3 regions of the Synechococcus sp. BL107 genome follow, and region 1 is predicted to be linked to each of the others. Evidence: predicted binding sites of a transcription regulator. Region 1 holds the regulator's gene; each other region holds the start of a gene.

Region 1 (10,630 bases):
CCTTCCTCAGCAGACGTCGTCCGTGGGAGGCACGTGGGTGCAATTGCCGCTTCAGCGCGGCATCAGTTCTGTGTCACTTGAGCAACAGCCTTCTGAGCCCGTTGCCCCCCCATTGCCCATCGGCCCTGTCGTGATTCAGGAGTTGGGTGACGATGTCTGGCGGATGGGCAATGGCCTGATTGAGCTGGATTTCTCATCTGAGGGCATCCTTCAAGTCCGAGATGCGCAAGGTTGTGATCAACTCTCCGCACCACTGCGGTTGGAGCGGTATCAGGATCGGGGTGAGTTTTGGGATGCCTGGGATCTAGCCGCCGATTACGGCGAGCATTCCTTAGGCGTGGATGTGCTGGATGGGTTCCAGTGGATTGAGCAAGGCCCATTGGTGGCCCATGCGGTGCTCAGACGACGGTTTGGCTCCAGTGCTTTGCGGATGGATTTGCGATTGATGGCGAATCGGCCTTGGTTGGAGTTGATTTGCAGTATTAACTGGTCTCAACGCCACGAACTGTTGCGGTTGACCATGCCATTGGCTCGGTCGGCTGTGCGCGTGGCGGCTGATACCAGTGGCGGCGTGATTGAGCGCCCGGCATCACCCGTCACTGCAAGGGAAATGGCCCGTTGGGAATTGCCCGTGATCTCATGGGCGGCATCCCAGGCCGCTGCCCCCGGCGGTGGTCTTGCGGTTTTGCTCGATGGACCCCAAGGCGTCGATTGGGACGCGGATCGTCTGGGTGTTTCGTTGTTGCGAGGACCAACCTGGCCTGACCCGAGCGCGGATCGCGGTTGGCATCGTCAGCGCATGGCATTGATGCCGATCGCCGGCTCCTGGAGCGCGTCGGGCGTCACCCAGGCTGCGATCGCATTTCGGGAGCCGGGATGGTGGGGACCCCAACCAGCACGAGCAAAACAATGGTTTCCTGCCTTGCCCGTCAGCCTCACTCCCATTTCTCTTCAGAAGAATCGGGATGGGGTCACTTGTCGTGTCCTCAACGCAGGCCCTGCCCGTTGCCTTTGGCGACCAGGACACAATTGGCTGGTTCGGCGTGGGACGCACGACCCATTCGTTGATCAAATGATGCTTGCACCCGGAGAACTGGCGGAATTACAGCTGCGTCAGTCTTCATGATCGTCAAACGGATCATCCAATTCTTTGGACGGTGGCCCGAAGGCTTGGTAGACGCCAAAGCCGGTGAGTCCAAGCACAACAGCCATGACGCCGAGGGCAACAGATAGGGCAGGGGACGACGTTTCCATCACAATCTTTCGGCAGGACCAGCCCCTAACCGGAGCTGGCCCCTACAGTATCGGCACTTCCTTTAACCCGAGACCCAAGCGTCGCCATGGCCCAACGCACCCGTCTGGGAGACCTCCTCCGCCCTCTGAACTCCGAGTACGGCAAGGTCGTTCCCGGTTGGGGCACCACGCCAGTGATGGGCATCTTTATGGTGCTTTTCCTCGTGTTCCTTCTCGTGATCCTTCAGCTGTACAACAAGTCATTGATCCTTGAAGGCATCAATGTCAATTGGAATGGCTTGGGTTAACTAGAAACCATGAATGTGTTCGGCGTCGGCCTTCCCGAGATGGCGGTGATCGGCGCCGTGGCACTTCTGGTTTTCGGTCCGAAGCGCTTGCCCGAGCTCGGCAAAACACTCGGCAAAACCTTGAAGGGATTTCAATCTGCCTCCAAGGAGTTCGAGCGTGAAATCAATAAGGCGATGGCTGAGCCAGAGGCCTTGCCTTCGACCGAGCAACAGGCCAATGAAGAGCCCCCTCCGGGGACTTGATCCGTCGTGATGGCCCAACAGCTCAGCCTTGTGGTTGGTCTGGGAAATCCTGGATCGAAGTACGACGGCACCCGGCACAACATCGGCTTCATGGCTCTTGAGCGTTTAGCGCTCAGAGAAGGCTTCAGTTTTCGGCAACAAGCCAAGTTGCATGGTCTGGTGGCTGATATGGGGTTTGGGGATCAGCGATTGCGCTTGCTCATGCCTCAAACATTCATGAACGACAGTGGACGTTCCGTGCGCGCAGCCCTCGATTGGTATGGCTTTCAGCCAGAAGACATCGTGTTGCTCGTCGACGATATGGATCTCCCGCTCGGGCGGTTGCGGCTGCGAGCGCAGGGAAGTGCTGGGGGACACAACGGTCTCCGCAGCACGATTCAGCATCTTGGAACTCAGGTCTTCCCTCGATTACGCATTGGAATCGGTGCTCCCGCAGAGAATCCAGCCGAACGACGAGCTCGCACGGTGTCCCATGTTCTTGGCCCCTTCAGTCGAGCCGAACAGCCCTGTGTTGATGCAGTTTTAGATGCAGTGTTGGATGGTTTAGATCGCCTGAAAAAGCAGGGTATGGAACGGGCTGGCACTTGGATTAATGGATTCAGGTATGAATCCCCTTCAGCGACTTGATGGCGGCCCTCCCTGCCACAACAGCCCATCTCCGCGTCTTGCGTCAGTGCTTTCAAGATCAGTGTGTGGAGGGTGAGGTGGCTGCTGGTGGTTTTCAGTGGCAGTTCTATTGGGCGTTTGATCGCGGAGAACTCACGGTGGAACCGTCGTTAGGACGAGCCTTGATTCAAGATGCCCTGTTCCGTTTTCTGGTGCGCACCGATTACCGCCTCGAGCCTGGTGGTGATTACAGCTTTACTGTTCGGGCCAAGTTTTAAGCGAGAAGTTTGGGGGTGGCCCAAGCCATGAACAGCGTTGCTTGAGGTGATCTTCAGCCATCACCAGGGCAGCGATTGCATCCAGTTCGTTTGGGGGAAGCCTTAACCCTTTCGGAAGAAGACGTTGCCAGCCTTTGGTTGGCCATAAATCCCAATACCGGTCGCGAGCTCTCAAGGTGGTGCCGCGCTCATTGACGGACTGAACGTTGGCAAATCTGTTGAAGGCTTGAAGCCACTGGGCACTGCCCGTCCCGTCGCCAACGATCACTTGATCCAGGCTGCGCTGCTCATGCCAGTGATCCACCCAGGCCATCACTGCTTGGGGTGGCACCACCTTGCCTTCTAAAACACGATTGTGTTCGCTGTCGATCAGCACCAATCCGCATTTGCTGCGTCCTGGATCGAGTGCGACCAGACGGCTCAAGGGTTCGACTCCACGGCGACGAAGATTGGATCAGCACTATTGCTGTCGCGGGTGGAGATGGCCTCCAGGGTGACCCCCTGTTCCGGACGCTCCATCAGGGTTTGCCCCAGTTGCGCTAAGGCTTGGCCATCGAATTGCAGGCCGGCCGTGAGCGAGCCCCGTCGTTTGGCTTCCGCATAGGCCGAGGCAAGCAGCAGATTGAGTCGGGTGCGAATCGCCGTGTTACTGCGTTCGCTGGCATCAAGCCTCACGGATGCGAGGACGTCCCCTTGTTGGGCGACCAACCGATTCGGATGAACCTCCGGGAACGCATAAATCACCGTTTCTCCGCGAAGAACGTTGGTCGCTGATCGCAGCGAGATCACCCAGGTGCCTGGTTTGCTGATGATCCCCTGCAAGCGCTTCACGTCGCTACGGGGAACACGAATGATCTGTTGATCCGGTGGTTGGCCTGGCAAGACTTTGCCGTAAGCGTTGAAATTGGCTTCTTGCAGCAGGCGATCCACCACCTGTTTGGCTTGACCGGGTGATTCCATGCGAACGGTGGCGGTGGCTAGCACTTGTCCACTACGTACAACGACAGCCCCGCGGCGAAGAGCGACAAGATTGCGTTCCAGGTCCTTGAGCTCCTTTTCACCCAATTGGATGCGGTTGCGCACCGTGTTGAGCTCGGCTTCGGTTTTTTGAATCTCAACGTCTCGGGCTGCGATGTCGCGGCTGAGACGATCTCTGTCGGCCTCGAGGGCTAAACGTTGTTCCTGGAGTGGGGCCAACTCTTGCCGAAGGGTCTGAGCCCGTTGTTGAGCAGCTTTGAGTTCGGCTTCGATGCGCACTGTTGCCTTGCGGGCTTCGATGCGCTCGCGTTCTGCTGTATCCAGTTGTTCACGACTGTCTTTCAGCCGTGCTTGAAGAGTATCGAGTTCGAACAGTCCAACCCGCAATTGCCGGCTCACCAAAAGCATCAAGCCAAGTGAGAGGGCGCTAATCAGGCTGCCAGTGAGCACCGTGATCACCACGGCGGTGCGGCGTGGACGCATATTGAACAAGCTCAAACGAGCCTTCCCCACTCGGCTGCCAAGCCGATCGCCAAGGGTGGACAAAATCCCCCCGAGGATTAGCAGGGACAAAATCAGCAGCCAGCCACTCATGGCATTAGCCCTCGGCTGCAGATCCGATCAGCTAAACCGTTTGGCCAGAGCGATCGGATCGAGAACGGTGATTTTCTTGCGGTCAATCTGGACGAGACCGGATTGACGCAAGTCTCCCAGCAGACGCGTGATTGTCACGCGGGTTGAGCCAATGGCTTCTGCGATTGCCTGATGGGAGAGGCGGAGATCAATCGTGATTCCCAACTCATCAGGCACTCCGAAGTCTCGGCACAGCACTAGTAAAAAACTCACCAGTCGGGACGACATGTCCCGATGTGTGAGCGTTTCGATCATGGTTTCGGTTTGCAGGATCCGGCTGGAGAGGCCTTGAAGAAGCCTGAGTCCAACAGTGGTGTCCGCTTCAATGGCATTGCGCACCGAGGTTGCTGGTGCTGTCACCATCTCAACGCGGGTGAAGGCGACTGCGTGATAAAAACGATCCGAGCGTTGACCTGTGAGTAGGGACAACACACCGAACAGGCTGTTTTCCCTGAGCAGAGCAACGGTGATTTCTTCACCGGATTCGTAAACCCTTGAAAGGCGCACCGCGCCCCGTCGAATCAGATAAACGCGTTCGGCAGGGTCTCCTGGGAAAAAAATTGTTTTATTGCGCTCCACCATTTCAGTGCTGGCACCCTCCAGCCCTCGAATCACCTCCATCAACGAGCGAGGGCCTGCTGGCTGAGCGGTTGCTGCCGCAGTGCTAGTAGGCGCATAGCGGGTAAAACCAGTGCTGCTGCTCATGGCTTGTCCGCGACTGCGCTGAAAGCTACGGATCTGTCTGGATGTGTCATGTAGCGGTTATTACTCATTGGTTGTTCAGTCAGAAGCCAAAGCCTCTCGCTGTGCCTGCATGAGTTGCTTGAGCCCGGGTTCAGCTAGATCCAGGAGTTCATCCAACTGGGCACGGCTGAAGGGCGCGCCTTCGGCCGTGCCCTGCACTTCGAGCAGTCGACCATCGTCCGCTTGCACCACATTGAGATCGACCTCAGCTCGACTGTCTTCGCTGTAGTCGAGATCGAGTAGGGCCTGGCCATCCACTAACCCAACGGAGACTGCAGCAACTTGGCTTTGAAGAGGTGAACTCTCGAGAATTCCTTGGGAAACAAGACGGCTACAGGCCCGCTGCAACGCCAGCCAGGCCCCTGTGATGGCTGCTGTTCGGGTGCCGGCATCCGCTTCAATGACGTCGCAGTCGATCAGCAAGGTTCGCTCTCCCAGCTTTGCCATATCGACCGCCGCCCGGAGGCTGCGCCCGATCAAACGTTGGATTTCTTGGGTGCGGCCAGACAGTTTCATCAACTCACGCCCCTGCCGTTGCGGTGTTGAGCCGGGTAGTAGGCGGTATTCAGCACTGAGCCACCCAAGCCCCTCGCCTCGACGCCAGCGCGGCACGTTGTCATCGAGGCAAACGCTGCAGAGAACAGTTGTTCGACCGGTTCTCACAGTGACTGAACTCAAGGCGAACCCCATCGGATCCCAAGTCACAGAAAACGGCCGCAGATCATTGCGACAGCGGCCATCGGCTCGGGCTCGGGATGGATCGCTCATGGCACAGAAGAAGTCACATCAGCCTCGCAGTTCCCTTCTCTTTGCGCTTGAGCCACCATAGGTAGCGTCGGATGCCTTGTTGAATGGCATAACGCCGCTACATTCAAGGTCTTCCGGGTTGTCCCGGTGTGACCTGATCCGATGATCGCAAGCCTGACCGACCGCCATCAATCTCAGGAGATCCGTTCTCTTGAAGGCGATCACCGTGTCACTGAACGTGGTGGTTTGTGGCCTGTTCCCGATGCTCTTGCACCGCCGCCTGCCTTGCATCTGGTTGCTCCAGAAGGTCAGCTCCAGGTGCATACAGCTTCTTATCGCGGAAGTTATTCCAGTGTGTTGAGCCAAGCGGTTCGCGCAGCAGGTCTTGGTAGCCGCGTCCTGATCAGTCAGTTTTTGAAGGGTGGTGTGCAACAGGGGCCATCAGGTCGTGTGCAGTTATGTGGGGGGCTCGTTTGGTTGCGGCCAGCTGTTCCGGCCTGTGTTGCTGAGCCGAACTTGGAAGGCTGTCGCGATGCGGTTCAAGCCGTCTGGGCGGTTTGCCGTCAACACCTCATCACCGGTGATCTAGATCAACTTGTTCTCGATGAGATTGGCTTGGCCATCGGCTTTGGTTACATCGATGAAGCTGAAGTGCTTTCAGCTCTTGAACAACGACCAGGCTCGATGGATGTGATCATCACTGGTCCTGCTATCCCCGCCAATGTTGTTGAGATGGCTGATCAAGTCACGGAACTACGCCGAGGTTTCTGATGCTCAAGTGTGATCGTTGGATTACGGAACAAGCTGGGCAGGGCATGCTCGAGCCGTTTCAGTCGGGATTGGTGCGTCATCTCGACCCGGAGAAGCGTGAGAATCCTGTGCTCAGCTTTGGATGTTCGTCCTATGGCTATGACCTTCGTCTGTCATCACAAGAGTTTTTGATTTTCAGGCATGTGCCTGGCACGGTGATGAATCCGAAGCGGTTCAATCCAGCCAATCTTGAGCCCACACCGTTGCATGAAGATGAAGATGGCCGTTATTTCATACTTCCGGCCCATTCCTATGGCCTAGGTGTGGCCTTGGAGAAGATGAAAGTCCCTCCCAACATCACTGTGATTTGTCTTGGAAAAAGTACTTATGCTCGTCTCGGGATCATCGTGAATACCACACCAGCGGAGGCTGGTTGGGAAGGTCATCTCACCCTTGAGTTCAGTAACAGCTCAGGAGCTGATTGCCGCATTTATGCAGATGAAGGTATCTGTCAGTTGTTGTTTTTTGAAGGCGAACCTTGCGCTACGACGTATAGCGACCGCGAAGGAAAATATCAACATCAGCCTGAACGCGTTACCCTCGCAAAGGTATAAATTGTTTGAGCTAAAAATTTAATTACTATTTAGATATAATATTTCATGTGATTGTTTAAGGTGCAAGTCTGGCTTTATGGAGCCTAGTTTTTTCATACCAAGCGGCAAATTCTGGCGTCCAGGCTTGAAGATGGGGCCACATTAGATCGCAAAGCTCGCGGATTTCTTGTTGAGCATCGAGTTTGGCCCTCAGATCCATGAAATGCAGGAAGGCCCGGAGGGTAAAGCTCACCACAAAATGCTGCCGATAGTCGAAAGGGAGAATCCCGCGCGCATGTTCTTCTGCGAAGCCTGCTTCGAGTAATTCTTGGTATCGATCAGCGCTGATTTTGCAGTGATGGAGATCTTTATCCCGTTCAGCTTGGCTGTATGCATATTTCTTGCCTTGGCGGTTGCTGTATTGCCCCAACGGGCGCAAATAAAACACCTCCTCGAGGTCGAGTTCACCAGCTGCAGCCCTGCAGATGCGTTCGCCGGTATATCGCATCGACTGCACATCAAAGCTCACGCCCACCCGGTGGGTCCGCGCTTGTTGCATCACGGAATGAGGAAACCAGCCAACGTTTAAAACGATCTGGGCATGCTCCATGGGGCCGTAGTGGCCTCGCTCCCCAGCCAGCAGACGCTTGACGCAGATTTCGCCCGCTTTGGTTTCGTCGGGCCATTGTTCGCGGTCGGCTGCAACAAAACCCTCGCTGTAGTCCTGGTGCATCCCCACGTAGACGCACTGTTGGGGATTTGGGGTTGCCGCGATGAGGTCGACCCGGAAGCGGGGATCCATGGAGCTAGCAGATCATCATTGTGTACTGATCATGGCGACAGAGCCGAACTCTCTCAAGTCAGCTGTGGCTTCGAGGACCGGTTTGCGCCACCGATGCTTGCAACGTGCTCTCACCCTCGAGGCTGCTGACGCTTCCCACGCCTCGAAATTGCGGTAGCGGTTGATCATTAATCAGTGCCGCACTTATGGCTGTTAGTTCCTCCAGTTTTCGTAGACCAATCGATTTGCCGCGGGGTTGGCCGTCTGCCGAAAACAAATTGAGTTGGGGTATCCCATTCACTTCGTAGCGATTCACCAGGTCTTGCCAACGTGGGTTATCAACATTCACCAAAACAACGTCAAGACGGTTTTGCGTCGATCGCTCAAGCTCCAGCATCGCTGGGGCCATTTCCCGACACACTTGGCACCAATCGGCGTAGAACTCGATCAACGTTGGTTTGCCGTTGGTGAGAGCAACCTCCGGTTCAACCGAGCGCCGCGCGAGTTGTTCCATCGGGGTTTCACTTTGGATCCCTCCCCGCATGAAGAGCAGTCCAATGGCCAGTGCGACTGCGATCACCACGAGGACAACTTGCTGAAGCCGGCCCAGCGGCATGGGCTGAGGGCTACCGGTCATCAGTCGTGTGCAAGTGACGTCACTTTGGCAGCTACTTCAAGGCAACGGGCTTAGCGTTAGCCCATGGCTTTGTTGCGTTTGCTGAGCCTGCCGGTGCGGGCACCGTTCCTGACGTTGCTGTTTTGTGTTGCCGTGGTCTTGGGCAATCACTGGAATCTCGTCCAACCCCTGTTCAGTAACGCGCGGGGCATTAGTCCTGCAATGTTTTGGTCTCTTGAGCTGCTGCAGGTGTTCACCGTTGTAGTGGTGTGCACGATTCCGTCCCTGGTGATGCGGCAGTTTTCAATGTTGATGGCTTACAGCCGCTTCATGACCTTGGTGGTCAACCTTTTTGTTGTGGTGACCGTGGGCATTTATGTGCTGTTTCTCAACATGCTGAGTGATCTTTTGGTGTTGACCTCTGCGGTGCTTTTAGCTCGTCTTGATCTCGCACGCATTGGGATTTCCCTAAGGCCATCAACGTCGGTGTTGTTGATGGCCGTCATTGTGTTCTCTGGAATTGGTTTAGGGCATGTCTTGCCCAATCCCGTTCAGGGTTGGTTCGCAAAAACGCTTGTCCCTGCCTAGATAGCCAAAGAAATTATCGAGAACTTTTTTGGTGTAATACCGCGTTTCTGGATAGGGAATGCGTTCTACCCACAGGGCAGGTGCATCGTTGAGGCCCTGCGTAGACCATGACCCCACAGCTCCAGGCCCAGCGTTGTAGCTGGCGATGCTTCGAAAGGGATCTCCCCGCCAATGCGAAAGCAGTTGCCGCAAGTAGGCGGCACCCAGTGCGGCGTTCTGCTTCGGCTCTCTGATTTCGTCCTCTGTAAGCGGGGCTTCAGCGACGTCTCTGGCGGTGGCGGGCATCAATTGCATCAGACCAATCGCTCCCGCAGTGGAGGTCACGCCTGACGAGAAGCGAGATTCTTGTTTGCTCACAGCCAAGAGCAGCTCGAGAGGCAGCTGCTGCGCGCTCGCTGCTGGATGGAGGACCTCTTTAAAAATTTTCGGGTGCTGGCTGTGGTGGAGGTCGATTCGTTCACGGCAGCTAGCCGACCGCCAACGCAGGCTGAGCCACCGCAGTTGATCGAGAGCCATCCAACTGTCTCCAACCGCTAAGCGAAGCCTGCCTTCGACCAATTGTTCTGGTTTGGGTTGTGGGGTGTTGGGGTCGATCCCGCTGCGCCAAGTCTCCCAGGCCTGTCTCTTCAGCCCAAGACGCCAAAGCGTGTTGACGAAGGATTGAGCACTGTTTAAAGGGGCCCAAGACATCAGCTGCGATTGGGTTGGTGTTGGAGCTCCTGTCAGGTTTAGGGGTGTGGCGTCTCCAAGTGCTTCGCTCGCAAGCCAGTGGTAATAGCCAGGGGGGAACTGGCTGATTAGCAGCTGCCAGATCGTTCTGGCACGCTTTGGATCCCCCAGCTGTGCTTCGCTCCAGCCAAGCCAGTACAGCCGCCGGGTTTCCAGGGGATCGGGCAATGCTTGTGCGCTTGGTTCACGGGTCAGGATGGTTTTGGCTCGATCCCAGTTCGCCGATAACAGGGCCTCTCTGGCAAGGTCCCATTGCAGTTGCCAGACGTCTGGATCATCCGGCCAGCGCTGCAGAACGTCCTCGCCACCCTCCCCGTTGGCTAGTCGAACGCGTGCTGCCGCCAGGGCCCCGGAACGATTTTGAACGGATACCGGAATGGCATCGAGCACCTCAGGCGAAGGTCGTACAGGTTCACTCAGTAGTCGCGCGGCTTCAACGCTGGCCGAAGCCTCCGGGAGATTACGCGTCAAGTTCAGGAGAAGTTCCGTCCCCTCTTCGGTATGTCCGCCTCGAAGTAAGGCTTGTCCAATCGCGAGTTGTGTGGAGGGTTCACTTGAAGGTTGGGAGGTTGACCCAGGTTGTTGGTGTTGAAGGCACTGCAGTGCTCCAGGGCCATCCCCAAGGCTGGCTAATCCCCGAGCAAGCCATTGGCGATCTTTTGTCGTTGGCGCGATTGAACTGTGGTCGTTGCATGCCTGGCTGATGCGCTTGAACGCACCTGGCCAACGCGCTCCCCAACGGGCAAGGTGAATCGCTCCCTGATAGCCGATTGTGGAATTTGGAACCATCGATTCCGCCACAC
Region 2 (10,630 bases), 970 kb from region 1:
GCTCTGCCGATGGTGTGAACCCTCAGAGTGGTGTCTCCACCCGTGAAAGTCTCGGGTGTCGTCCTTGAGTAATTGGTCATGGCGAATCGACTTCCTGTCACGGTCATCACAGGGTTCCTTGGTGCTGGTAAAACCACTGTTCTGCGCCACCTGTTGACGAATAGCGGCCAGCGCTTGGCGGTGATGGTGAATGAGTTCGGCAGCGTTGGTTTGGATGGTGATCTGATTCGGAGTTGTGGTTTCTGTCCGGACGAGGAGGTTGAAAACCGCTTAGTTGAACTCAACAACGGCTGCCTTTGCTGCACGGTGCAGGACGACTTTCTTCCCACCATGGAGAAGCTGCTCGAGCGTTCGGATCGATTGGACGGAATCGTGGTGGAAACAAGTGGCTTGGCCTTGCCACGCCCCCTGCTGCAAGCGTTGGATTGGCCCGAGATTCGCAGTCGGGTTCACGTCAATGGTGTCGTCACCTTGGTGGATGGCGAAGCCCTCTCTGAAGGGAGTCCTGTGGCCGATCGAGAGGCGCTGGAACGACAACGGGCCGAGGATCCAAGTCTCGATCACATCACGGCCATTGATGAGTTGTTTCGGGATCAATTGCAAGCGGCAGATTTGGTGCTGATCAGTCGTGCCGACACCTTGTCTGCGGAGAAACTCGCGTCTGTTCAGGCCGCCATCGCACCGAAGGTGAGGCCGGGAACCAGCCTGTTACCGGTGTCGAATGGTGTACTGGATTCCTCCGTCGTGTTGGGCATTGAGCACCATTCCCGGGCCCATGCCCACGGGGATCATCAAGAGCATGACCACGACCACCACGACCACAGCCATGTCGAGGTCATCGGCCAAGGCGTGCGAATGGAGGGGGATTGGGATCGAAAAGAACTTGAGTCACTCCTCCCCGAGCTCGTGCGTCAACACCAGGTGATTCGCCTCAAGGGTCGCGTTTGGCTCGCGGGTAAGGCCCTCCCGCTTCAGCTGCAAATGGTGGGACCTCGATTGAACAGTTGGTTTGAGGCGGCTCCCAGGGACGCTTGGCGTCCAACCTCGGGCACTGGCGCTGATTTGGTTGTTCTTGCTTTGAATGATGCGGCGAGTTCAGCCCTTGAATCAGAGCTTCAAAGGCTGCTTAATGCCACACCGGACACGGCCAAGAGCCCAGCCACGATCCCCTGCCATTGAAGTGATTCCCCCTCCAGACGATGGAGAAAAAGGGCCATCACCGGTGCCGTACTCATCAAGGTGATTCCCTGGCCAACAGGAAGCATTTGAAAAACAACTTGCTGAAGAACGATGCCGAGGTTGGTGCCCAAAAGGGTGGCAAGGACAACCTTTGCCATCACACCCTTTGGCAAATGCTTGGGGCGTAAACGTCCGCGAAGTAGTGGCAGCAATCCAAGCCATCCCCCCAACAAGCGAATGGCAGCAGTTTGCATTGGGCTGAGCGAGCTCGTGATCAGAACATGCCGCGACAGAAATGCACCGCTTAGTCCACACATCACCGCCAGCACACACAGCAGAAGACCAAAAGCTGTGCCGTTGGTGGCTGACGACGCTTTGGATTGCTGTGCCACCAAAACAACGGCACAACTCACCAGAAATGCCCCCGCCCAGGCCGCTGGTCGAACCGTGTCTCCCATCATCAACACGCCTCCCATGCTGGCCAAAACCGGACCAATGGCCTCAACGGTGAGAGCCCGCTGCGTACCCAGCCGTCGTAATCCGCCGAGATAAAAACTATCCCCTGCAGCAATCCCAATCACTCCGCTCAGCAGCAGCACGACGATGGCGCGGGTTTGATCGGTCCAAGGAAGGGTGAATAAAAAGGGCAGAAAGAACAGGAGCGCTAGCCCGTTCTTCAAGCCGTTGAGTTCGATGGCCGTCCCGAATTGAGATAAGGAGCGCCAAAGGGCGCTGGCCGCGGTCCATGCCATGGCTGCGGCCAGGGCAGCTTGATGTCCAATAAACAAGGGTCAAGATCCCTCAGGCTGGGGTTTGCAAACTGGTTTTGATCAGGTCCTCGCTGAGTTGCCAAAGCGTGCGGGCTAAATCAATGTTCATTGCTTCTGGCGAGGGTTCAGTCGATTCAAAAATGTGTTTCCCAGGAGCTACAGCGTGATTGCTCATGTAGCGCATGCCGGTTGCATCGTGATCACCCTTTATTAAGGAAAGAAGAAGACTCCCAGCCCGTTCTGGTTGTTCCGTAAGCCGAAAGAGATCTCTTGCGATGAAGCCGAACACAGCCTGGCCCCAGGGGTTTGCTTTCCAACTCTCGCGGAAAAAACCATCCTTGCTTCGAGGAATAACGAGGCCAGGACTCCAGCACAAAACGGGTAGTTGTGGTTGTCGATGGGAGAGTTCAAGTCCCATCAGTAAATTGCATAATTTGCTGTCTTTGTAGGCCTTGTCAGCACTGAAGGGGCTGGTGCCATCAACCATTGATGCACCTTTTCCTTGATCCAGTCCTGCCAGGGTGCCAAGACCGGCCGGCTGACCGACCCGACCACCTCCCGTCGTGGGGTTATGCACCTCGGACGCTGTAATCACCACTCGCGGCGATGGACTGTCTTGCAAGAGGGGTAAGACCAGCTGAAGGAGACACTGGTGCGCCAGGTGATTGACAGCCCAGGTGAGTTCAAATCCTTGTTGGCTCCAACGGGGAGTATCGACACCGGCGTATTGAAGACCTGCATTCAAAACAAGAACATCAAACTGCTGGCCATCCAGACCAAGCTGATGAGCCATGTTCTTGACAGCGTTCAGGTTGGCGAGATCTGCAATCAGGATTTGGCTCGGGTCCTGAATCCACTCCAAACTCTGTTCAGCGCGTTCGCGACTTCTGCAGACGACCGTCAGGACATGGCCGCTTTCCTGGAGGTGTCGTGCCGCAACTTCACCGATGCCACTATTGGCACCCGTCATCAAAATTCGTAGCGGCTTCGTTGTGGTCATGCAGTTGATAAATGTAGAGCTCGCACTCCCGTTCACTCACAATGTAGAGACGCTGATTGTTGGGATCAAAAGCAATTCCTTCTGATTTGACAACGCGTTCGGATTGAGTGTCTGTCTCACGGGGTAGATCCAAGCGGTTTACTACCTTCTTTTCATTAAAGTTGAAATGAAAGAGGCATTCTCCTTTATCACTGGTAATCCAAATTGTATCGCTGGTAGAATCATAACTTAGGCCTGAAAAATCGAGCTTTTCGGATTTAATCCTTGGATGTTTGAAGCCATGTTTTTCATTAAGCTTGCAATAATTGATGATCGTATTGCATTCTGCATCGAGTTCGATGAGTAGGCCAGGCGCCCCCTCCTTGACGATAAATATATGGTTGTTGTTTAAATTTATAGTGATCCCCTCTAGACCTTTGTTTTGATCCGCATGAGTAAAATACATCGCAATTTGATTATAGTTCTTCAGAGTTGCAAGCGGAATTTGTTGGATTTCTTTCCTGCTGAAAATATCAAATTGAATGATTGAATTTGATTCCTCTTGAACCGCGAGTATCGTTTTTTCGTCTGCTGTAACCGCAAGCCCCTCTAAATCTTTTACGTTAATAAGAAATGATGAATCAGGGATAATCCTCCCCTGGAGGTCTAAATTAAAAATAATCCTTGTATCATCACTAACGGTATAAAGGCTTGTTCCTTGTCGATCGAGTGCGAGGCCTGATGGTTCATTCAGGCCGCTTGCTGCATCTCTGATGGGGTGGTGTTCAAGAAGTTCGAGCTGTAGCTTGCGAGACATATTAAATAACGCAGTATTGGCTAACTATTATGAACTTGTCATAGGAAGGATGCATGCAAGCACTCACTGTTTACTGCGGCTCCTATTCAGGAAATCACCGGTGTTATGTAGAAGCGGCCCAACGGCTTGGCACTTGCCTTGCTGAACGGAAGATCACCCTCGTCTACGGGGGGGCTCAAGTTGGACTGATGGGAGCATTGGCCGATTCTGTTCTCGGAGCAGGCGGTCATGTCGTTGGAATCATTCCAAAACCACTCAATCACGCCAACCTTGTTCATCAAGGACTCACGCGCTTAGAAGTGGTGGACACGATCCAACGACGTAAGTCCAGGATGCTGGAGCTAGGTGATGGTTTGATGGCCTTACCGGGAGGCTTTGGCACGTTGGAAGAGCTGTTTGAAGCCCTCGCTTGGTGTCAATTGAAGTTGCATCAAAAGCCTTGTGCGGTTCTCAATGTCAACGGCTACTTCGACCCATTGATGTCGTTCCTGGATCAAGCCACAAATCAAGAGTTTTTGTCGATGGCCAATCGCAATTTGTTGCTTCAAGCTGCAACACCTGAAGATCTGCTCGCTTTGATGATGCAGCCAAGCAATGACTAAAACAATTCTTGTGAGCGGTTCTAGCCGTGGAATCGGTCGCTCGATTGCGGAGCGTTTGCTCTCTGACGGCTATCAACTCAGCTTGGGTGTTCGAAATCCCGATGCCCTGAATGGAACCTGCTTCGATTGTGACCAAGTGCTCTGCCATCCCTATGAGGCAAAGGATCCTGATAGTGCATCGGCTTGGGTCAACGCGACAGTTAAGGCATGGGGGAGGGTCGATGGACTCATTCATTGCGCTGGCATTCTTCGCACTACACCACTTCTATTTCGCGATGGGGAAGAAGACGATCTTGATGATCTGTGGAATGTGAATGTGATGGGACCTTGGTGGCTGACGAAGGCGGCGTGGTCTGAGTTGTGTCGTTCTGGTGAAGGTCGAATTCAAGTTTTGGTGTCGATGAGTGGAAAGAGAGTCAAAGGTCAGATGGCCGGCTATCCCGTGAGCAAGTTTGCTCTGATGGGTCTCTGTCAAAGCATGCGAAACACGGGCTGGGATCAAGGAATTCGTGTGACGGCGCTTTGTCCGAGTTGGGTCAATACAGATATGGCCCATGAAGTGAGTCGTGTTTCCGCTGTAGAAATGACGCAACCCTCTGATCTCGCGGCTCTTTCCAGTCAACTTTTGGCATTGCCCAATGCAGCAATCCCTTTTGAAGTGGCATTGAATTGCGCTTTGGAATATTGAGCGATGCTCTTGAAGCTGAGATGTTCTGAGCCGTTTCGACTTTGGCTAATTGGCAGCAAATGTGGCTAAGCATGAAATGGTTCGACGTCTCCCCATGTGCCTTTTTGCTGCTATTGGTCTACTAGCGCCCCGTTTGATTCTTGTTTTGATGTGGTTGTTGAACAGTGCTTTTATACTTCAGCCATTTGAGGGATTTGGTTTCCCCAACCCCGTGCTTCCGATTGCGGGATTGGTCTTTCTTCCAACAACAACATTGGGATTCTGTTGGGCAACAGCATCTTTTGGTGGTCTATCGTCATTTAGCGGGATGCTAATTGTTGCCATTGGTGTAATTATTGATCTTGGTTTGTTGGGAAATGGGAGAGGGATCGCTAAGCGGTAAAATCATCAATAAATACATCATCGCTGCTTAATTTTTTAAGTCTATTATGACGCTTAATTGTCCAATCTGTGATCTGCATCACGATATTGATCAACAGAGTAAATATGAAATTTATAGGGATGATCTCTGGGTCTTACGTCATCATCCAGCACCAGCACCGCTAGTCGGTTGGTTGCTGCTGGATTCATTGCGACATTGTTCAGGTCCCATTGACTTTTCTACACAAGAAGCAACAAATTGGGGATTAGCTGTTCAGGATGCTTCTACGTTGGTAAAACAACTAACTCAGTGTGATCGCGTTTACGCAATTGCATTTGGGGAAGGAGCACAGCATTTGCACCTTCATCTGATACCTCGATTTATAGCTAATCCAGCGACTAAAGCTTGGTCAGTAGCCGACCATTATCGGTCTATTGATTCTGATCAATCTCGTCAAGTGTCTCACGATCAACTCAACAAGTTTGTCATCAGGGCTCGAGAAATTAAGGGGACAGTTTTGCATTACTCATGACTTTGATTCATGCGATGTTTGTGTAGTTATTGTTTCGATCTCTCCAACAGGCCAGTTTAAATTGATAAGATGTTCAATAAGTTCGATATTCGCTGAAAAGCAACGTTCGTTATAGGTTCCTGAGATGTTCAAGTCTTTAAGGGTATGCAAAAGTAATCGATGCTCTCTTTTTGTTCCACGACGTGTACCCGTTGTATAAAAATTGCGTTGCCTAAGACTTAATTGTTCCTCTGTCAAGTCTTCGCTGTATCCAATCAAAAGTGTTTTATCAATATCTCGATATGCGGTAAAAAGTTGTCCGTTAGGCCTCAGCTCCAGTGTCTGAACATGCTCCGTCAGGTTGATGACCACGTCCATGGTTAAACCCTGGAGTGCATGCTCAATCAGGGCAAATTCAACAGTCATGGCCCACCAATGGCAAGGCGTTCCTCGCAGGACGACTCGTAATGACGGATCGCAGCTCCTGGTATTGATCCATTGCTTTTGAGCTGCCGCACTGAATACTCAACGCACTGGAGCACCACACTCGTGAGTTCACGGCCTTCGCATATGGCCCAACTGCGCAATAAAACATGAAGGCTTGGCGGCACAGAGACCGTCAGCTTCACCTGATTTTCTCGAGTGGTCGTTTTGACCATGGCACGCGCCTTTTGGATCAACTTAACGTGTTTCTCGACTCAAAGCAACTGCTGGGTATCTTCGTAGTAACTGCTGAGGTACTGCAGGGGTGCTACGCCCGATCCTAGTGCCATGCAAGAACGGGGCAAAAAAACAGGCCCTGCAAAAGGCCTGGTGGGGAATGAAGTTGGGTCGAAGTAGTGAGACTCAGTACCGCGATCGAATTGAGCTAAGCAGCGCGTTTGTCGTCGCCGTACCAAATGCCACGTCGGCTGTCGGGAAGACGCTCAACGGCTCTTTCGTAGCGCTGTCTGCAATTGCGTTGGCGAAGATGTTCCTCTGCCTCCTGAAGGAGTTGAGCGATTCGTGCCTCTGACATACAACGCGAGTTGGGCTCTCTAATTCAGATGCAGGACCACAGCTTCATCAACCCCTTGGGCTAATTATTAAGTATTTATGCTTACAGGCGTGACGTTTGTTGGCGCAATCTCTCCCCTTCAATGCCCCCGATCAGGGTCAGGCTGACTAGGTGTCATGCACGCTCCCTGAGAGTCCTCTCGTGGTGAACGATCTAGCTATGGAGTTTGTTGGCTAATACAACGAGACGTTTGTTGAATGGAGTGACGTAGGTGTCGTTGAACTCAGCTCGACGTGATGTGTTGGTGCAGTCGCTTCCATATGTCTCTCGTAAATCACCATAATTCACGACAAAATCCTGCCTAACTGCGACAAGTTTTGATGAAAATTCTGTGTATTTCTTCCGCCAGTCAGTTGGGTTATCTCCTTGGATGTTCTCGAGCAGCTCAGCTTTCAACGCGAGAACATCGTTTAATCCATTTTCGTAGCCCTTCCCTGCGATTTTGATGGCTGTCTCGGAGTCTTCGCAGGCTTGAACCATGGCAACATTTGCCTCCGCTAAGGCCACGTCTTGTTTTGAGGGTCCACAGGCACCGAGCCCAAGGGACAAAACGCATGCGGACGATGCAGCAAGAAAAGAGAGTTTCAAGAGTTCTTTTTTTTTGGAGTTTGATCCGATCAGTTCAACCGTGCAATCAAGACTGTTCGATTCGTACCATTGCACGATTTGAAGCAGAGTCCAATCCTTGTTCTTATCATCTTTATTTAGCAAACTATTCATGCATAAGAATCTTTCGCGGATGAGGTGAATGTGTTTAAGCTAGGTAATTGGCTGGAACACTTTTGAGCCGGTTCGCATTGCAGCTGATCATTTTTTCGAGCTTGGTTTGGCTCGGGCCATGGACAAAGGCGCAATCGTTTTTCCGCCGACCACCCGTTCAGCTATCGATCCATAACCCCTCCTCGATCCAAGGTGAGAGAAACCGGACCACGATCTGTATTCGTGTTCCCTCTGATGCTGGGGCAAAACTTGAAACAGTTGTGTTGTCTCAACTTCCTAATCCTGATCAGTGGGATTGGGGGAAGCGTCCACCTCAGGTTTATAAAGGCCGCTATGCACTGCGAGGTGGTGTCAGCGCAGGTCTTGCTACATCATCGTTTTCAACGGCAGGGAACGAGCTGACGATCAATCTCAACCCTCCGGTTCCTCCCGGTGACCAAGTCAATATCGTCTTTCGAAGTTTCAACCCAGATGAGGGCATCTACCAATGGGCTACCAGACTGATTCCCAGTGGTAACGATGCCCTGGCTAGCGAGGGCCCGACCCTACGTCTTCACGTTTACCGGAACGACCGTTTTCGATAATCACTTGATAGTGGTCGGTCACCTGCATCCTGACGAAAGGGACTGTTCGGTTATCACCAGGGTTCTAAACCCATAAAAAATGCCACTCAACGAGTGGCATTGGGTGTGTGAGGTGTTGATCTCTTGTGTGAGGAGAACAACTCCTTCTTTGTAGCAGCGGATTGCCTGAATGAATTCTAAACTCAAAATAAGTGGCACAGTGCCAATCATGAGCTACCGTTGTTGCCTGATCGATTCGAACTGATTTGATTTCAGAATATTTATTCGCCTAAAAATCAACTTTCAGTCTTCTTGACTGATTTGTTTGCTAATAGAGTTAATATGTGATATCTGCCAGTATTAGCTTGTGCCTAAGTTCTTTGGTAAGATAGTTTGAAAATGAATAATTCTTGAAATCATTTCTTGCCTAATCCTGGCGTTCGGTCATGAAGGATTCATTGCTAGGATAGATGTTGTAAATAGATTCAGGGCTTTGGTGATGGTCAGATCCATAATCGCGGTCTCTTCGATTATCACATTGCAAATCCTCTCTTTATCGCCAGTACTGGCATGTGATCCGTATCTTTATTCGGGAGACTTCGAGGAGATGCTGAATGACGGCGAGTCATGGGAGATCGTTCTAGATTCAATGAAAAATTCAATTGGATATACAGGTCAGTCTTGCTTCTATGAATTCAAAAAGTATTCTAAGAAGAATAAATCAAAAATCCCCAATCTTTATATGATGATGTCTAAGTAAGGGGATATCTTGTGAAGAAGTCATATTCGCTTCATCAGTCTTGACTCATCGCATCGAGGTTCCTATTTGCTTCTGCAGGGCGGTTGATTTCGGCCATAAAAAAGCCCCACCGAGGCGGGGCTTCTCAGTTAATTAGAAATGTATTACTTGGTGTAGGCAACACCGCGATACTGAAGTGTTGGATGCATGTCTCGAGTGACATGATCACGGCATGTGTTGTAGTGCTCATGGCGATAGGTGAGCTCAACGCACTTCTTGGGAGAAGCAGGCTGGCTAGCGCCGTAGGTTTGACCTCTGTAGAGAAGAGCTGTCATGTCGAGTTCCTCGAAGAAATCCAGGTCCCCGTTCCGTGGCCTGGCTTGACTGCGCCTTGTGGATGCAAGGTGAACGTGTGTAGCTGTTGCTACAGAAATTTTATAGCGCATCCGTCAACCCTCCTGACGTTCAGTCTGTTACAGAATTAACTCAGCGCGATCAACCGTTGGGGTTTGGCCTGCTTTTCACGGATTGATCGACTAACAGCGTTCACGTTGTTCAGCAAGGAGCAGCCCCGCCGAAGCCATTTGGGGGGCTGCGGCCCTGTTGCGAAAGCCACCGTTGCCGATGGCCCCCTAACTCATCGCTTTGGCCAAACGATGAACTAAATGAACTCTGATCAGTCCATCGAGCTTCTTCGGATCAGAACTGACGGATCGATGCATCCGATGTGACTCCACTTTGAAACGAATAAAGTCATCAAGCCTGTCCTTGTTCAATGCATCACACAGTTTTGATACTGCGATTTGCAGCTGAAGTTACTAGAAGCTCCATGTCGAGTACACATACTGAAGTTGAAGTAGTCGATTGGCCTAACTGCCAGGTGCGGGCCAAAATGCATCGACAACTTCGCAAGAGGATGGCAGTTAACGATCTTTAACTGCCTCTCTCTTCCTCATGACGGCTGACTTGGTTCAACATTTAAAATGCATGTCAGAATTCTTACTCACAAATTGACAGCAGAAAACCCCAGCATTGACTGGGGCTTTCCACGTGTCCTTGGACGGGATAACTACTTATAACTTGTAATAGGTGGTCAGTGTGAATTGTTAGTACGATTGCTACAAACCCCTAAAAGGTCCATCCACCCCTGCATTCACCAACAGAGATGGATGTTTATTTGACCTGTCGATCCCGTCCAAGGACGACTGCTCAATATTGACTGTTCGCGTGGGAATCAGAGTGACAAACGTTTGTTGTACGGGTGACATATTTATCCAATGCCGCTGCCTAACCGGCATTAAAAGGTGATGTGAGTAGATCGCTAAAAATTTTGTTCTTATTTCTACCACTTTCGATGCTTCACTAAGACATGGTCCTATTCATGAGCCTGCGAACTGAGCGTTGAAACGAATAAATTTGTAGATCTTCAGCAAAGGCTGGAATTGATCGTTTGTTGTACCGGTTTCATCTGAAGCTCTTTCCTGTAGCAATTAAGGCAAACCAGCCTCCAGCCCTGGATAGAACCTGGAAATGGAAATTCAAATTAGGATAATTGAAGTTTAAATAATGTTCATCATGATTGTTGCCATGAGATTTATTCAACTCAAGAGTGTGATTATTCGCCGTTCCATGTTTGGAACAATA
Region 3 (10,630 bases), 1.1 Mb from region 1:
TCATCGTCCATCGCAAGTCGTCCAAGGAGAACTTTTTCTGTTTCCTGTTGTTCTTCCTTGCTGACCAGTCTGCAAAGAACGTTTGCAGGCTGGCGCGAATGCCCTTGGATCTGCCAATGTGATCAATGGTTTTTCGCTATCCCTCCATGCTGCTCTTCGCATCCCAGACGGCTCAGGGTGGTCCTTCCGTCATCCTCCCTGCTCTGTTAATCACAGGATTACTCATTGGCGCATCTCAACTTTTTGTTCCCAAAGGTGGTGATCAGGATTGATTATTGATTGCTAGGGAGTCTTGTTTTGTTGATACTCATTCCTTAGGTGTGAGTGCCGACAAAAGCGAGGCTCCAAATTTGTTGGGATTGAAGCTGCTTCGTTTCGGAGTTTGCCCTAACCGGACAATCACTGTTTTGTAGCTGGGTACCACAAGGATGAGTTGTCCTTCATATCCTTCCGCTGAATAACTGTCTCTTGGTAAGTCGGGTCTGCGGCGTTTAGAGCTCAGCCACCAATGAGCTCCGTATCCTTTTTTCGATCCTTTAGAAGAAGTTACGGCATGTTGAACCCAGCTTTTAGGAAGTATTTGTAAACCATTCCATACCCCTTGATTGAGGTATAGCAAGCCAAATCGAGCCCAGTCTCTGGCGCTAGCCCATCCAAGAGATGATGCTACGAAATTTCCTGACGCGTCGGTTTCTAAATAGGCCGTGTTCATTCCTATCGGTTCGAATAGTTCTTCATAGGGATAGCTCCAGTACGCAGGATCATTGTTAATCGCTAAACGTAATCCTCGGCTTAGAATATTGGTTGTTCCTGATGAATACGACCAATCCCGCCCCACTCGTCCTGTCAGTGGTTGTTTCGATGCAAATGTTCCTGTGTTGGCTTCTTGAGTAAGCATTTGCACTAAATCTGAATCCAAGCTCCTTGAACGTTCATCAAATCTCAAGCCACTATTCATTCTTAAGAGATGATCCAGTGTGATTTTTTGTCGGTCATCTTTGTTGTTGCCCCATTCTGGTAGTGACAACGGTTCATTAAGCCGTAATTGACCATTTTCAACAGCAATTCCAATCAGCGCATGGGTCAGACTTTTGCTCATCGACCAACCAATTAAAGGTGTTTCCGGTGTGATGCCATCCGCATATCTTTCAGCAATTACCCAGCCGTCTTGCACAACAACAATGGCGCGGGTGCGTTTTGGTGCAGAGGCTTGTGCTTCTTCAAATGCCTTTCTGATGGCCTTGTCTAGTTTATTTCTGTTAATTCTTGGTGGTATGTCTGCTGCATCGGATGAAATCTTCCAGGGAGTTGTTTGAACTATTGGATTTGTTGGTTGTTCTCTTCTCTGATCGGGGAGTTTGACGACTTTGGTATTGGCAATTGCTTGACTACACCCAAGATTCCCTTGACGAACAGCTTTGCCTCGCACAAGTCCAAGGAACGCCCAAGCGTGAACGACTCCACGATTGACATCGATTTGGGTTTGGATTAGTCCTTGGGCGAGCGCTAGATCTTCACGTTTGAGCCGGTTTGCATCCATTCCGGCCATCAAAACGCCGGAGCAGAGAATCTTTGCGCTGTAGGCCGTACCTGCCCGGGCCAAGTTGAACGTTTTGTGGGCGAGTGGAAGGGTCAGGGCCGCAGCAGTTCCTAAAACAACGACGGAAACTCCAAGCGCTCGATTTTGAACCGTTCGACCAAACAGCCTTGGCAATATCGCCTCCCCTAGAAAAAGGCGGGAGTGAACCTCCCACCTCCATCATCGTCGTTATCCGGATTTAGTACACGCCGTAGCTGACTCCGCGGTACCGAAGTGTGCGTCCAGCAGTGGCTTCTTGTTGTTGCCCAATTGCTTCATAGGCAATGCCCCTATACCGCAATTGTGATTTGTTGGTAGGGACTAACGGTGTGTGCTGGTTGTCGGTGTAATCAGCATTCCGAAAGGCACGGACCATGGCGGAACGTGCAAGGTCAACGGCCCGACTTTTCACGGCGCGGGCTTTGATCAGTTGAAGCGTGTTCATAAAACACTCCTTCATTGCCCACGCCCCCGTTGCTTGGCATGGGTCTGACTGCAGCTTCGATTGGAAGCTCAACGTGCATCAAGAATAGCATTTTTGTATCAACCGCTACCGAATGTAAGCTTTCATTGCGCGTTCCGTTGTTCAGGCCTTCAGTTGGAGGGGGGAGGAGATCGATTGCGCGCCACCACTCTTCTTGGATGGCCAGCCCCAGGGATTCGTCTGATCGATCACATCGCACACCATCGATTGCTGTTAAAACAACCAGATCTGAAGCCACAGCCCCATGCAGCACTACCTCATTGTCTGGAACTTCCCAACAGTGCAGGGGTCTTGGGAAGCCTGCCCTTCATTTGCCGGATACATCAATTCGGGAGGGCCTGGCGATCACTTCGAAGGTTTTGAACTGAAGTACCGCGTTTGTGATCCAATCGGTGGAAAAGGAATGGCGATTGCGGTGGCTGCCGACATCGGCAAAGTGTGGGCCCATCTCGCACCTTGGATCGAAGGCTTTGGCATCCAATTCGATGTCACCCCGGTTGTGTCTGATGCAGAGTTCGCTGCCATGTGGCCTGGCGTGCAGGCATCTGCAGCGTCTGCTTGATCGTTTGAACAACACTCCACTGGTTCACTGGAGAATAAGCCGTTTGTTTTTATGAGTTATGGCCATTGGAGGGTGTCGGATTATGAAGTGAACTGGCTATCAAACGAACTGGTTCCGAGTTTGAAACCTTCCTGCTTTAGGGCCCGTATTGTTATCAGTACTTTTTTATATTCTACCAAGCTATTTTGGCTTCTTATGTATAACAATTGCCAAGCCTAGTGTACAGTAGCTCTTGTTGCTTTGGATAGCATTTAAGTGAGAAATCAAAAAAGGCTGTGATTTTAATAATTCCCTTCTGAATGCTATGTATTTGAACTGATAAGACGATGGTTCCATGAATGATGCAGAGTTCAATGGTTTCGAGATGGATGCAATCTCTGCTTGATCATTCTTTTCCTGTTGTTACGCAGATTGGTAGCGAATGAGTCTGTTGCTTTTTCTGGAACTGAATATAAACAAGGAATGGAAACACCAACCTGGCTTTTTACAGTCGAGCTTGTCTATTCGGTTGTTGCTGTCATGGGCTTTGTCCAACTCGCTGGTGTGTTAACTCGTCGCTCGAGGCGTGCCAGGTTTCGTCGACGCAAGTCCTAATTGTTAACGCTAAGTCGTTTGAATCCGTTTCTTTAGCGACTTTACCGAAAAATCCAATCCTTAATAAGCAGCGTTTGGTTTCAACTCTTCACCAAATACTATTCTGATGAGGGAAGCATCCAGAATGCAGCAACAGTAGTAAAGTTAGAAGTGGCGTTTAAAACTTTTAGATCTCTTGATTCCTTTACAGGTCCATTTGCCTAAGAATGGGTGAATATCCTAAATCACTTTATTGATTCATACTTACCACAATTCTTCTTCGCACTCTGTTTTTATCGTAAGATTTGAGGTTGCGTATGCTACGCAGAGTAATGAATAGCCCTCCTCGATTTGATCATCATCTAAAAAGCTTTGATCAGATTGATCGACTGTACCTTCTAATATTTTTCCAACACATGAGCTGCAAGCCCCTGCTCTGCATGAATATGCCATATCGAATCCCGCTTGCTCTGCTGCATCAAGAATGTATTCATCATCCTGACATTCAAATGTTTGCAATCCCTTTGGGGTATGCATTGTGATCTTGAAAGCAGACATCATTAACTACAACCCACATAATTATTGTTGTGCAAGAAGGATCGATAGATGTTTATGTTGCTCTTCGTGCGATAATTTTATACCACCCAGGGTTGTGTTGGCGATTGTCAGCACCCAGTTTATGTGTATCGTTTGATGTATTATTCTGGTCTTTATTAGCGCCTGCTTGTTGGAATTAATCAGCCATTCGGACTGATCAAGATAATGTGTTAACAGTTTGGAATTAACAATGACAATTTCAAATCCCATTTCGCATCACTTGGGTCCGATAAAGGGCTGGAGGTATAAAAGATTACACATAGCAGTCGCCTTGAGAAAGCAAGGCTGGTCGTACACGAAAATAGCAGATTATTTATTTATGACGCCCAAAACAATTATGCGAGATATAAAATGTCTCGCGATTAAGGCACATTGTAGTAAAAAATATAAGTTTCACTCGAAGATTCAAGCATGATGATAATTGTATCAATCACTGTTTAACTACGAAGATTTATTCCTAAGCAATTGGGGCCCGGGTCGAGCAATTCATATCCAAATTCACTAGATAATCACTTCGCGTAAAGAGAGGATGTAAAACATTTGTTGTGCGATTAACAATATTTGTCCAAGTCATCAAACTCCAGACTAGCTAATGGGAACGCAGTCTCAATTGCTGAATATAGTGACATCTTCAAAAAAAACGACACAGTTGGTTGTGTCGCATAATCTGAGAGGTTTCAGATTGATTAATTTGTTGAGCTTAGTTCTAGTCTAAACTCAAATTGAGTTATTTCGCAGAGTGCCCTTTGAGTATCAGCCAGTGGTTCTCAGAGGAAACTAGAAGTAGTTGTTCATGGCTTGAATCGATACCCAAAGATAGTGGCCAACCGTGTTGGCTCCCACCCCAAGCCCTGCGATGAATGATCCAAAGAAAAAGAGTCGGTAATAGCCAGCACTGTTCTCTGGAACCCAAACGTCGGGATCCTGCATGTATTTAGCCAAGTCCAATCTGATGCAGGATGCTCTGGCCAGTCAGCAGCTCCGTACCGAGGCCAATGATGAAACCCATCATTGCCAGACGGCCATTCCACTGTTCGGCAAAAGAGGAAAAACCGAATTTCGCGTCGTCCATGCTTTAGAAGTGCATTTTCAATAATGTAACGGATTATGTCACCAGCCTGTGATCTGCTGTGATATTCGATACTCCTAGTTGAAGAACATAACACTCACAGCATATGCCTCAGATTGCTTAAAAATCATTGATCAGCTGGCATGAGTCGTTTGATGCCTTTCTTTAACTCGCTTATCCAGAGCTACGAATACAAGACAATTATCTGCAACCTGTGTGTAATCTATATCCGCGAGCTGTATGCACATATGTCACGCTTGTTGCGAGCGTTTAATACTCTTACTAAGTCTGTGATCGACCATTCTGAATTGGTCGTTCTTAGACGGGATCGACAGGTCGCGAACACATCTACCCCTTCTGGTGAATGCAGGGGTGGATGGGCCTGCAATTCTGTAGACGGCCTTCACGACAAATTCGACAACGTATTAATGCGAACCAAGAATCCTGATGCGTAACATGATTTGAGTTCTAAGGAATTATAATTAAAAATTTAATTTATTTTTAGTGTCTTATTCAATGATTCTTTCTGATGACACGATTATGTATGCGTCAATCTCATGTTAATTGTTGTTATGTTATGGTTCAATAAACACCAATGCTAGAGAAGAAACCCTTGCTGCAAATAATTAGAACAAAGATCGCGGTAAATGAAATCAAACTTGCATTGACTAATCTAAAGACAATCGGACTTCTTTTTTTCTTCTCTTGATCTCCTAAGCTTTCGTCTAGGTTTCCCCAATATCCGTAGACAACTAGTTTTTGTGGCTTAAGATTCTTGTCAACTGAAATTGAATTATATCCATTATTATCAATCTCATATTGTTGAAAATCAATTTTTTCTGTTTCTCTTAGAAAAGTATCCATAATCCATGAAGCATGCATTCTAATTCCAATCAGAACCCAGGCTGCCAAAGAAGAACCAATAACAACGTTCAGAAAATTCATGAAATAAATATTTTATAAATTCTACATTTCATCAACTCGTAAAATGATTCTATGCTGCTTATTTACTTATCAAATGAGACAATTAAACCCCCAATATCTACATAGCGTCAGATCACAAGATACACATGAGTCGTTCGAATATAATAGCAACACAATTATTTGCGTCTTTATCTATCATTCAAATCGATAGAGCTTGCATTTAATATTCCGGTGATTTAGCTTAGAAGATATTTATATATCTTATCCGCATCAAAATGATTATCGACCCTGAATATGATCTGAAGGCTATTTGTGGTTAATCCTAAGGCTTGGAATCTGGTACAGCTGAAGTTATTTCTTTATCATCAATCTTTGGCCTCACTTAATCTTTTATATCTATTGACTTCCTAGAGTTAACAGTTTTGTCATTAGGGCTTTTCTTAATAGTTGCTGATTCTCTCTCTGTCGCGCTCTTATTTGTATCTGTATCCTTTTTAGAAACATCAGCTTTTTCGGATTCAGACGTCTCTTTTGAAGGACCAGCTTTCTTAGTTTGTACAGGTTTTTTGGGCTTATACTTGGTAGTATCTAAGTTTTTTTCACCAAAAGCTTTATAGCTTAGAAATATAAGAGCCGCCGTAACTGGAATTGACGTGATACCACCTGTAGCGATTTCGAAGCCGGAAAGTGCCATTGCAATTTGTACGGTCAGGATAATTTACCATCCCGTATCGTTGTCAATGATTGAAACTTATCGATCTGCGGACGGTATAAAATCTTCAAGCTGCAAGTCAAATATAGTATGTAGTAATTATGATGACTGTTTATGATAACAAGTTATTTATAGACACTTCAAGTATGGACTTAAACCCCTTTAAGTATGTTGCAAGGAGAGTAAGTAACAAATAATCCACTTTAATGACAAATTTTGTCCGCTGTTTGCGGCTAGATGCGTAATCATAGTTTATAGGTTAATAAGTAATCGGTATGGGAAATCTTTCGTCGAGCAATAGATTGGATTTTAACTATAAGACTCAAAATTCTCGAGTAGAAACGATCTATTCTTTCAACAACGATTCTCGAAAAGACACATCTTTGAATTCCTCTATAGAATTAATAGAAAAATGTTATCGGCAAATATTTTTTCACTCAATGAACTCTGACCGAGATTTATTTCTTGAGTCACAGTTTAAAAGTGGCAGTATTGAAACAAGAGATTTCATTAGAGGCTTACTGCTATCTGATCGTTTCTATCGGGGTTATGTTGCTTGCAATAATAATAATCGACTTGTTGAACAGGTGATTGGAAGAGTTTTAGGGCGGCCTATTTATAGCATTCGTGAAAGGCTTTCTTGGTCAATTTTGATCGCAGATCGTGGATTTAATTATTTCGTTGATACCATTTTAGATAGTGATGAGTATATGCAAAGGTTTGGTTACGATGATGTGCCGCGACAAGTTAATAGGACTCTTCCAGGTAAAGCAATCGGAGAGATTCCTATCTATCAGCGATTGCCCAGGTATGGTGAAAGTTGGAGAGATCGTCTCATTCAAGATAACATTATGATGTCTATCGAGGCATTTAATGTTGCAAACAGACCGCGCACATCTGTTGACAATTTAATTTACAACGAACCTAAAGGGAGGTCATTGATAATCTGGAGAGTATCACTATCCATTGGCATTATTTCAAGCGTCGTAATTATTCTATCTATTTTTGATGCTATGTTTAATTCTTAGTAAGATTCGCCAAGAAATCATCATCAGCAAATTGATAATCACGCTGCACTATTTTATAGGCTATTCGTGCGTCAATTGTATAAGTGTTCAGCATCGAATAAACATAATTCTACCGACAAATACACCTGAAAAATTTGGATTCAATTGTTTATCATTAATGCGCTATAACGAGCGCTTGTCGAAATCCGATAAAGACAGAAATAAAATATAGTAATTTATTCAATTGTAAATATTATTATTAGCGATGAAAATCGTCTCTCTTTAGTGGGGTTTTCCTGTCATTGTTCCGTATGTAGAAGAATATTGTAGCTGCAACAACGGCTAGTGGTATCGCCGTGAGCAACATAAGTAAAATAGCGGTATAGTCTTGGTACATGTCTTTGCTTATTTATTAAATTTTAGTCCTGCCATTTTTGCATTCGTAACTAATGACTCATTCGGGCATCTGAAAAGATTCACAATTCTAATTTTATTGTCTTAACATAAATAGTTTTGGCAATTTGCTAGTTTTCATTGTCATTGGAAGATATTTGAAAAATGCATACATTTATCTTATTGCTTAATACCTAGTCAAGGCATTGATTCTTTGGTTTGATTTCTGCTCAACGGTTATGTATTACGGATTGTTCTTAGGCATTTTATTCTCCTTGACTATTGAGTGTGAAATTGAATCGCAGTCGACGATAGCACTCATAGACTTGCTCTTGCTCTAGCAGCACGGCGCCCATCAAGAAAGGCCTCTAGGTCATATTTTGCAAGCCTCCAAGTGTTTAATCGATCTAATGAATTCTGTTCCATCCAATTTGCTTCTCCAGCAATCACACGAGCAAAAAGTGCCCGCTCTGTTTTTGTTTCGAATCGAATCGTTCCACTGTCAAGTGGCTCATTAACAAAGTAATCCCAGTTCGGTTCAACCATCATCTCGAAAAGCTCACTACACCATTGAACAAACTCTAGTGATCCTCGGTTGTTGCATTGCAAATAACTCATTGTTTTATTTTTTACTACACTCTCGAATTATTGTACTGTACTAAATGTTCTCCAAGCTTGAATCATATTCTTCCTCTAAAAGATCTTCGGTATTGCTTTATTTGTAGCTAAAGATATGAGTTCTTGCGTTTAAATTGTGATACTTGTACTTTCTTTTGGTGTCGTTGTTGGACTTTAGAATCCTTCTTGATTTTGCACCTATTTTTTTAGCACTGGGTTGGGCTGGGTTCAACATTGGCCGAGCAGCTCTTGGACAAATTCAGTTAGCTACTCAACAGTACAAGCAAAATTCTTCTAACTGATAACGATACAATGAATTGGAAAGTATTTCTATTTTCGATTGCATACACATCTATGTGTGTTGGGGTGTTGATTCTCGCTCGTCATGAATCAACGATTCAACCTATCGGGCTTCTGGTCGTCGCAATGGTTTTTACACCATTGTTCATTTCAATAGTTGGAGGCCTTCGTCTTGATTGTTTGCCACTGATCAAATCGAAAGAATCAAAACCTGATCAGTTGTGATTGGTGTTTTTTTAATTCTGCTATCCGTACTTTCTGCATCAATAAGTGTTGGTCAATGAATTCTGTTTCTCTACAATAAAAAGCCCCTCTAGGGCTTAGAGGGGCTTTGGCTTTAGGAGAGCGGTAGGTACTTATCGTGTCGTTTTTAGCTTACCTTTGCCGTATCCATCGTTTCTAACGCCTGAGATACACTTTTAAAGTTGAATCCCATACTGCGTAGTGCATGCCAAAAATGGCCTTGAAGGAAGAAGAAGGCAAGATAGAAATGTGTATTAGCTAACCAGGCCCTTGCTGTATGTCCATTGTTTAAGACTGCAGCAGTGTCACTGAAGTATGGAGAGAATGCGAAATTGAGTTTCAGTGCCTCTCCGTAAAACTCAACTGGATAGATCAGAGTGTTCTGTGCACACCAGATACTAGTAACAAATCCCATTAGAGCGATGCCTGCTAATGAATAAGACAGGATGGCTTCTCCGGAATAGATCAAAATCTTCTTGAATGGCCCAAATGGACTTGAAATGATATGCCAGACCCCACCAATAGTGAGGATAAATGCCAGAACGGCGTGTCCTCCCATCACGTCCTCAAGACTATTGATTGAGAGAAAATTTGTCTGGTAACCCCAGACCATTCCTAGATCTATATTGGGCTCAACTTGGCGAACGGCACCTATTGCAGTGTCATAGATGCCATGGTGTTTGGCCCATTCAACGAATGCGATAACACCCAATCCAAGAAAGATCAGATGGTGGCCAAGGATAAAGGTGAGTTTTTTAGCGTCGTCCCATTCAAAGTGGAATTTTTGTGCTCGTCCCTCTGCTTCAGACAAGTCTTTTGGTGCTCTTAGCGTATGCCAAATTCCAGCGGCTCCCAAAACTGCTGAAGACACCAAATGAAAGGCAGCAATAGCAATGTATGGCTCTGTATTTGCAATTGTTCCATTAGCATCGAGGCCTAAGCCTAAAGACGCCATATGGGGCAGCAAAATTAATCCTTGGTCACCCATAGGCAATGCGCTGCTGTAGCGAGCCAATTCAAAGAGAGTGAATGCACCAGCCCAGAACATGATGAGGCCAGCATGTGCCGCATGCGCTGCAATAAATGAGCCAGATCGCTTGGCTACTCCTGAATTTCCTGCCCACCAGTCATAGCTGACTGATGGATTTCCATAGGATTGCATGTAAACAAACCATTGTGCTTTCACAGAGTACGAATTAAGTAACCCCCTGCTTCAGTGTTGTTAACACTACTTTTCCTGACTGAATCATTGGTCATTTGTTTTATGACAATTTATACATAATGCGGCATCGTGTTTTACGTGCTTCGAGATGAATTTCCCAGCTCCATTCTTGCGAGTGCTTTTTGCTACCTCCCTATTTGTCTTTGTTTACAACTCATTTACTGTCTATTCTCATCTATCTTTTTTGGTTGCCGTGCATGATTCCCGCTCGTTTTTCTATGCCATTCGCTTATTCCAGGTCTTTCCTTGATCGACAAACCGCCAGTTTGTTCTGCCTCGCCAATAACACGCGTTCACCTTCTCCTCACCTATTTTTGCATTAATATATTATAAATTTCAATTAGTCG

Evidence for each region. The regulator NtcA, encoded in region 1, controls nitrogen genes in cyanobacteria. The targets are predictions, from matches to a motif close to GTANCNNNNGNTAC.
Region 2: BL107_RS12290 (DUF4278 domain-containing protein) is a predicted target of NtcA. The motif match lies at 9,401-9,414, and genes of this name have one in related genera.
Region 3: BL107_RS12310 (DUF4278 domain-containing protein) is a predicted target of NtcA. The motif match lies at 2,120-2,133, and genes of this name have one in related genera.

The regions. Positions count from the first base shown of each region.
Region 1 covers NZ_DS022298.1:623,677-634,306, forward strand. The annotation lists gene BL107_RS03055 (glycoside hydrolase family 38 C-terminal domain-containing protein) at 1-1,126, shown strand, start outside; gene psbN (photosystem II reaction center protein PsbN) at 1,114-1,254, opposite strand; gene psbH (photosystem II reaction center phosphoprotein PsbH) at 1,341-1,541, shown strand; gene BL107_RS03070 (TatA/E family twin arginine-targeting protein translocase) at 1,551-1,784, shown strand; gene pth (aminoacyl-tRNA hydrolase) at 1,794-2,411, shown strand; gene BL107_RS03080 (DUF3146 family protein) at 2,411-2,668, shown strand; gene BL107_RS03085 (resolvase) at 2,646-3,092, opposite strand; gene BL107_RS03090 (DUF3084 domain-containing protein) at 3,089-4,240, opposite strand; gene ntcA (global nitrogen regulator NtcA) at 4,268-4,984, opposite strand; gene rph (ribonuclease PH) at 5,060-5,791, opposite strand; gene BL107_RS03105 (cob(I)yrinic acid a,c-diamide adenosyltransferase) at 5,933-6,541, shown strand; gene dcd (dCTP deaminase) at 6,541-7,134, shown strand; gene thyX (FAD-dependent thymidylate synthase) at 7,190-7,915, opposite strand; gene BL107_RS03120 (thioredoxin domain-containing protein) at 7,974-8,531, opposite strand; gene BL107_RS03125 (hypothetical protein) at 8,595-9,098, shown strand; gene BL107_RS03130 (lytic transglycosylase domain-containing protein) at 9,036-10,630, opposite strand, start outside.
Region 2 covers NZ_DS022298.1:1,589,780-1,600,409, reverse strand. The annotation lists gene BL107_RS08290 (pentapeptide repeat-containing protein) at 1-68, shown strand, start outside; gene cobW (cobalamin biosynthesis protein CobW) at 79-1,179, shown strand; gene BL107_RS08280 (EamA family transporter) at 1,116-1,967, opposite strand; gene BL107_RS08275 (SDR family NAD(P)-dependent oxidoreductase) at 1,981-2,949, opposite strand; gene BL107_RS08270 (SdiA-regulated domain-containing protein) at 2,903-3,745, opposite strand; gene BL107_RS08265 (TIGR00730 family Rossman fold protein) at 3,799-4,347, shown strand; gene BL107_RS08260 (SDR family NAD(P)-dependent oxidoreductase) at 4,340-5,035, shown strand; gene BL107_RS08255 (hypothetical protein) at 5,130-5,417, shown strand; gene BL107_RS08250 (hypothetical protein) at 5,923-6,333, opposite strand; gene BL107_RS08245 (hypothetical protein) at 6,330-6,566, opposite strand; gene BL107_RS12650 (hypothetical protein) at 6,776-6,925, opposite strand; gene BL107_RS08235 (hypothetical protein) at 7,118-7,552, opposite strand; gene BL107_RS08230 (DUF2808 domain-containing protein) at 7,747-8,268, shown strand; gene BL107_RS12290 (DUF4278 domain-containing protein) at 9,151-9,321, opposite strand; gene BL107_RS12645 (hypothetical protein) at 9,496-9,651, shown strand.
Region 3 covers NZ_DS022298.1:1,673,770-1,684,399, reverse strand. The annotation lists gene BL107_RS13250 (hypothetical protein) at 147-272, shown strand; gene BL107_RS08735 (serine hydrolase) at 308-1,714, opposite strand; gene BL107_RS12310 (DUF4278 domain-containing protein) at 1,779-2,024, opposite strand; gene BL107_RS08725 (DUF3303 domain-containing protein) at 2,308-2,625, shown strand; gene BL107_RS08720 (2Fe-2S iron-sulfur cluster-binding protein) at 3,463-3,756, opposite strand; gene BL107_RS12665 (hypothetical protein) at 4,573-4,725, opposite strand; gene BL107_RS13120 (high light inducible protein) at 4,730-4,867, opposite strand; gene BL107_RS08705 (hypothetical protein) at 5,447-5,809, opposite strand; gene BL107_RS08700 (hypothetical protein) at 6,171-6,482, opposite strand; gene BL107_RS12305 (phycobilisome rod-core linker polypeptide) at 6,941-7,528, shown strand; gene BL107_RS08695 (hypothetical protein) at 8,219-8,446, opposite strand; gene BL107_RS12300 (photosystem II protein Y) at 8,686-8,820, shown strand; gene BL107_RS08690 (chlorophyll a/b binding light-harvesting protein) at 9,189-10,223, opposite strand.